Regions from separate parts of the Lentzea sp. HUAS TT2 genome, predicted to be linked through region 2. Evidence: riboswitches for the same ligand, from Rfam matches in the RefSeq annotation. Region 2 holds a riboswitch; the other holds the start of a gene.

Region 1 (3,203 bases), 1.3 Mb from region 2:
AAACCCCCGCAGCGATTGACGCGTGCGGGGGCCTCATTCATTCAGTTGGCTTTCAGACCACGGACTCCAGCGGCGTGTGCAGCAGGCCGGTCGCCTCGGCCACCGGGCCGTTGGTCAGCAGACCGGCGTGCACGTTCAGGCCCAGGGCCAACGAACGGTCGTCCTTGAGCGCCTTCTCCCAGCCCTTGTCGGCCAGCGCGACCGCGTACGGCAGCGTCACGTTGGTCAGCGCGTAGGTCGAGGTGCGCGGGACGGCGCCCGGCATGTTCGCGACGCAGTAGAACACCGAGTTGTGGACCTCGTAGGTCGGCTCGGCGTGCGTGGTGGCGCGGGAGTCCTCGAAGCAACCGCCCTGGTCGATGGCGATGTCGACGAGTACCGAACCCGGCTTCATGTCCGCGACGAGCGCGTTCGACACGAGCTTCGGGGCCGCGGCACCGGGGACGAGCACGGCGCCGATGACCAGGTCGGCCTCGCGGACGGCCTGCTCGATGGCGAACGAGTTCGAGGCCAGCGTGCGCAGACGGCCCTGGAACTGGGCGTCGATCTGGCGCAGGCGGTCGACGTTGGTGTCGAGGATCTGCACGTCCGCGCCCATGCCGACGGCGATGGTGGCGGCGTTGACGCCGGCCACGCCACCGCCGATGACGACCACGCGGGCAGGGGCGACACCGGGGACGCCGCCGGGCAGCACGCCGCGGCCACCGGAGGGCTTCATCAACGAGTACGCGCCGACCTGCGGGGCCAGGCGGCCCGCGACCTCGGACATCGGGGCGAGCAGCGGCAGCGAGCGGTTCGGCAGCTGCACGGTCTCGTAGGCGATGGCCGTGGTGCCGGACGCGAGCAGCGCCTCGGTCAGCGGCTTGTCGGCGGCGAGGTGCAGGTACGTGAAGAGGGTCTGGCCGGCGCGGAGACGGGGGTACTCCTCGGCGATCGGCTCCTTGACCTTGAGAACCAGGTCACCTTCCGCCCACACGTCGTCGGCGGTCGGGAGGATCTTGGCGCCCGCGGCGAGGTACTCCTCGTCGGTGATCGCGGAACCGAGACCGGCGCCCTGCTCGACGTACACGTCGTGCCCGCGGCTGGTCAGTTCGTGCGCACCGGCAGGCGTGAGAGCGACGCGGTACTCGTGGTTCTTGATCTCGCGGGGAACTGCGATCCGCACGATGACTCCTCCGTTCGGTGGCCGACATCTCATAATGTGGGCCAGTCGCAAGGTCATGTCACTGTGCGGTTCGCACTATCCGGTACCCCTCTGGTTGTTCATCTAGGACAGAGCGACCTGAGCCTCGTTCGCGTTCGGGTCGACCGTCTCGCGTTGACACTCGGCGGGGGCGCACATAGCGTTCGCGCCGAGAACTGAACACCGGCCGCGGCGCGCAAGCGTCAGAACCCGAGTGGGAGAGACCTCGACGAACCGGTCGGGGCGCCGAAGGGGCAAGCTCCCGCACACTCTCAGGCAGCAAGACCGCTCGGGGTAGGCAACTCTGCACGGCGGAGGGGGCGCAAGTTTCCTGACCCGTCACAGCCAGAGGAGTCGTCGCCGTGGAGTTCCCCGAGAACCTGCTCTACACCGCCGAGCACGAGTGGGTCGACTGGACGCCGGGCACCCAGGACCCGCTGACCTGCGGAATCACCGAGTACGCCGCTGATGCGCTCGGTGACATCGTCTTCGTCCAGCTGCCCGACGTCGGTGCCAAGGTCGTCACCAACGCGGTCTGCGGCGAGCTGGAGTCCACCAAGTCCGTCAGCGACCTGTTCTCGCCCGTCACCGGTGAGGTGATCGAGGTCAACAGCGCCGTCGTGGACGACCCGGCGATCGTGAACAGCGACCCGTACGGCGCCGGCTGGCTGTTCAAGGTCCGCGTCGAGTCGGCCGAGAACCTGCTCACGGCGGCGAAGTACGCCGAACTCACGCAGAGCAGTTGATTCTGGGCATGACTGACCGCCCCACCACCACGAAGGACTGATCAGTGGCGATCAGCGTTTTCGACCTCTTCTCCGTCGGCATCGGACCGTCCAGCTCGCACACGGTCGGCCCGATGCGCGCGGCCGCGATGTTCGTCGAGAAGCTCGGCGCGCGTGTGTCCGAAGTGGACCGCGTGCACGTCGAGCTGTTCGGCTCACTGGGTGCGACCGGTCACGGTCACGGCAGCCCCAAGGCCGTGTTCCTGGGCCTCGAAGGCAACCACCCGGAGGAAGTCGATCCCACCGCCGCGGCCCACCGCGTCGAGGAGATCATCTCCGGCGGACGGCTCAAGCTCGGCGGTGCGCATGAGATCGGCTTCGTGCACGACCGCGACCTCGTCATGCACCGCCGCAAGTCACTCCCGTTGCACCCCAACGGGATGAGCTTCGAGGCGTTCGCCGGCGGCAAGCCGGTCGAGCACGCCGTCTACTACTCGATCGGCGGCGGTTTCGTCGTCGACGAGAACGCGTCGGGCACCGACCGCATCAAGCCGGACTCGACGCCGCTGGCACATCCGTTCCTGACCGGCGACGAGCTCCTCGCGCGGTGTCGCGAGACCGGCCTGTCGATCAGCGAGATCATGATGGCCAACGAGCTGTCGTGGCGCACGGAAGCCGAGGTCCGCCAAGGACTTCTGCACATCTGGCACGTCATGCAGGAATGCGTCGAACGCGGCTGCAACGAGCACGGCGTCCTGCCCGGCGGCCTGAAGGTCCGCCGGCGTGCCGCCGAGATGCGCAAGACGCTGGAGAAGGAGCACTTCGTCACCGACCCGTTGCGGGTCATGGACTGGGTGACCCTCTTCGCGCTGGCGGTCAACGAGGAGAACGCGGCGGGCGGCCGTGTCGTCACCGCACCGACCAACGGCGCGGCCGGCATCGTCCCGGCGGTCCTGCACTACTACACGAAGTTCGTGCCAGGGGCGTCCGACGACGGCGTGGTTCGCTTCCTCCTGACGGCAGGTGCGATCGGCGTGCTGTTCAAGGAGAACGCGTCCATCTCCGGCGCCGAGGTCGGCTGCCAGGGAGAGGTCGGCTCGGCCTGCTCGATGGCCGCCGGAGGTCTCGCCGAGGTGCTCGGCGGCACCCCCGAACAGGTCGAGAACGCCGCCGAGATCGCCATGGAGCACAACCTCGGCCTGACGTGCGACCCGATCGGCGGGCTGGTGCAGATCCCGTGCATCGAACGCAACGCGGTCGCGTCGATCAAGGCCATCACGGCCGTGCGCATGGCC
Region 2 (3,203 bases):
CACCTCGCCCGAAGAGGTCGTCGATCTGCTGCAGGGCGGTCAGGGCGTGTTCGGCATCGCGGTGAGCGGTGCGATGCGGGAGATCTCCGGCACGATCCACGAGTTCCCCGCAGAACGCGCGGACGGTGTCGAGATCGCGCCGATGACCGAGGACGAGCTGACCCGCCGGCGTCGCGAGCGCGCCACCGGCTGACCGGCCCGATGATCGTGGCCGACCGGCGGTCCTCCATGGCCGGTCGGCAGCAGCGCAGGCAGCCCGCTGCTCCCTAGCGTTGCCGGTATGACGCACACCGCCTCCTATCAGGTCGTGAAGGTGCTGGAAGCGGCGACGCAGCGCGCTCTCCGGCTGGAGTTCGGCTTCCTCGGCACCGAGAACCTGCTGATCTCGCTGATCGACACCATCGGACCCGGCCGCAAGCTCGGCGTGAAGTCGCTGCGGGCACAGGCGATGGCGCGGGGGCCGGAGCACTGGGCCGACGACGACGGTGGCGTCGTTCCCGAGGCTCATCCGGACGTCACGGCGTTGGTGAACATCGCCTGCGACCGCTTGGTCCTCGAGACCGTGCCACCCGTCAGCCGCGCGCTGGAGGAGTGTCTGCTCGCGGCGATCGCCCTGGCCGGCGACGGCGTGCTGACCACGACCCACCTCTCCCTCGCGTTGCTGGGGCAGCGATCCGGGCGTGCCGCCGACCTGTTCCTGTTGCGCGGCGTGGACGTCGAGGCGACGGCCGCCGCGGTGCGCGCCGATGCCGCGCGGCCCCACGCGGAGGTCGAGGAGGCGCCCGCCGTGCGGTTGCTGCGCAAGGCGGGGGCGTTGGAGGGGGAGTCCGGCGGCGGGTACGTGCGCTGGCTGGTGCGCTGGGTCGCGCGCGGTCAGGGGCTGGGCGGGCCAGTGCTGACCGTCGTGCGCAACGAGGCAGGACGACTGGCCGCGGCCGCGCGGCGGGACGTCTCGTCGCGGGACCTGGTGGCGGCGGTGCTGACGGTCGACCACCAGCTGACGGCGGCGGGCCGGAGGCTGAAGCCGGAGTTCGAGTCGGGTGGCGCGGCGGCGTTGCGCGCGGCGGGGGTGGACCCGGCCGCGTTGCCCGTCAGCGGTGGCGCGGTGGAGCGTGCGATGGAACGGGCGAAGCTCGTCGCGGCACGGCGCGGAGACGCCGTCGTGGGCACCACGCACCTGCTCGTGGCGGTGCGCGACGACCCGGCGGACCCCGTCGCGGGGGCGTTGAGCGGTCTCGGTGCTGAGATGTAGGTCGCGTCCCTAGGGACTAGGTGGGCTGCCTGCGGGTATTCTTCTCGGGTAGTCGCTGAACTCAGGCGGGAGAGACCGGGTTTCGAGCCCGGCGCCGAAGGAGCAAGTCCCTCCCCGGGAACCTCTCAGGCAACCAGGACCGCTGAGCGAGACGCCTCTGGAAAGTGGATCCCCCGGGATCCCGCCGACGGTGAAAGCCCACTCTGTTGTGGGTGAACCTCTCAGGCGCCCGACATCGGGTACGGACAGAGCGGGGAGGGCACAGGACCCGTGTGCCCGCAGCCACCCCGGAGGCGTTTGATGACGCAGGACCGCATTCCGCTCGCCGCTCTCGAGCACGGCACCCCGTTCGCCGACCGCCACGTCGGTCCGCGCCCCGCCGAACTCGCGCGCATCCTCGACGTCATCGGCGTCGGGTCGCTCGAGGAGCTGGCTCAGCACGCGGTGCCTTCGTCCATTCACGAGCGCGACCTCGTGCTGGACCTGCCCGCCCCGGCCACCGAGACCGAGGCGCTCGCGGAGCTGCGCGAGCTCGCGTCCCAGAACCGCCCGATGACGCAGATGATCGGCCTGGGCTACTACGACACCGTGACGCCGGGCGTGATCCTGCGCAACGTGCTGGAGTCGCCCGCCTGGTACACCGCGTACACGCCGTACCAGCCGGAGATCTCGCAGGGCCGTCTTGAAGCGCTGCTGAACTTCCAGACGATGGTCGGCGACCTGACGGGCCTGCCGGTCGCGAACGCGTCCATGCTGGACGAGTCGACCGCCGCCGCCGAGGCGATGACGCTGGTGCGCCGCGCGGGCAAGTCCAAGTCGAACAAGTTCGTCATCGACTCCGACACGCTGCCGCAGACGCTGGCCGTCATCGAGACGCGCGCCGAGCCGCTGGGCATCGAGATCGTCGTCGCCGACCTGTCGCAGGGCATCGAGGGTCTCGGCCTCGGCGGTGACTTCTTCGGCGTGCTGCTGTCCTACCCCGGCGCCTCCGGTGTCGTGCGCGACCAGGCCGCGTTGATCGAGGAGATCCACGCCGCCGGTGCACAGGCCGTCGTCGTCGCCGATCTTCTTTCTCTGACGCTGCTGCGCGCTCCCGGTGAGATCGGCGCGGACGTCGTCGTCGGCACCACGCAGCGCTTCGGCGTGCCGATCGGCTTCGGTGGCCCGCACGCCGGGTACATGGCCGTCCGGTCCGGTCTGGAGCGTCAGCTGCCCGGCCGTCTCGTCGGTGTCTCCGTCGACTCCGACGGCTCGCTGGCCTACCGCCTCGCGCTGCAGACGCGCGAGCAGCACATCCGCCGCGAGAAGGCCACGTCGAACATCTGCACCGCGCAGGTGCTGCTGGCCGTGATCGCGTCCATGTACGCCGTCTACCACGGTCCCGAGGGCCTGCGGTCGATCGCGACCCGCGTGCACCGCCTGGCCACCGTGCTCGCCACGGGCCTGTGCGAGGCCGGTCTCGAGGTCGTGCACGGCGAGTTCTTCGACACCGTCCAGGTGCGGGTCGAGGGGCAGGCCGCCGCTGTCGTCGCGAAGGCGCGCGAGGCCGGCATCAACCTCCGCAAGGTCGACGACGACGTCGTCGCAATCGCTTGCGACGAGAAGACCACGCGCGCGCACATCGTCGCGGTGTGGGAGGCGTTCGGCGTCACCGGGTCCGATGTGGACGCGATCGACGGCGACACCGCCGACGCCATCCCGGCCGACCTGCGCCGCACCTCGGACTACCTGACCCACCCGGTCTTCCACGCGCACCGCTCCGAGACCGCGCTGCTGCGCTACCTGCGCGCATTGTCGGACAAGGACGTCGCGCTGGACCGCAGCATGATCCCGCTCGGCTCCTGCACGATGAAGCTGAACGCCACCGCGGAGATGGAGTCCATCACGTGGCCGGAGTTCTCGACGCTGCACCCGTTCGCGCCCGTCGAGGACGCCGCCGGTCTGCTGAAGA

Evidence for each region. A riboswitch is a leader RNA that binds a small molecule or an ion and turns the genes downstream of it on or off. The one in region 2 is predicted to bind glycine.
Region 1: linked by a shared signal. The riboswitch ahead of gcvH (glycine cleavage system protein GcvH) and the one ahead of gcvP (aminomethyl-transferring glycine dehydrogenase) in region 2 are both predicted to bind glycine.

Annotation. Positions count from the first base shown of each region.
Region 1 is NZ_CP196667.1:1,747,761-1,750,963, reverse strand. It holds gene ald (alanine dehydrogenase) at 53-1,165, opposite strand; glycine riboswitch at 1,389-1,481, shown strand; gene gcvH (glycine cleavage system protein GcvH) at 1,546-1,929, shown strand; gene ACSHWB_RS08520 (L-serine ammonia-lyase) at 1,974-3,203, shown strand, end outside.
Region 2 is NZ_CP196667.1:431,393-434,595, reverse strand. It holds gene ACSHWB_RS02205 (MerR family transcriptional regulator) at 1-193, shown strand, start outside; gene ACSHWB_RS02200 (Clp protease N-terminal domain-containing protein) at 281-1,252, shown strand; glycine riboswitch at 1,309-1,404, shown strand; glycine riboswitch at 1,408-1,503, shown strand; gene gcvP (aminomethyl-transferring glycine dehydrogenase) at 1,553-3,203, shown strand, end outside.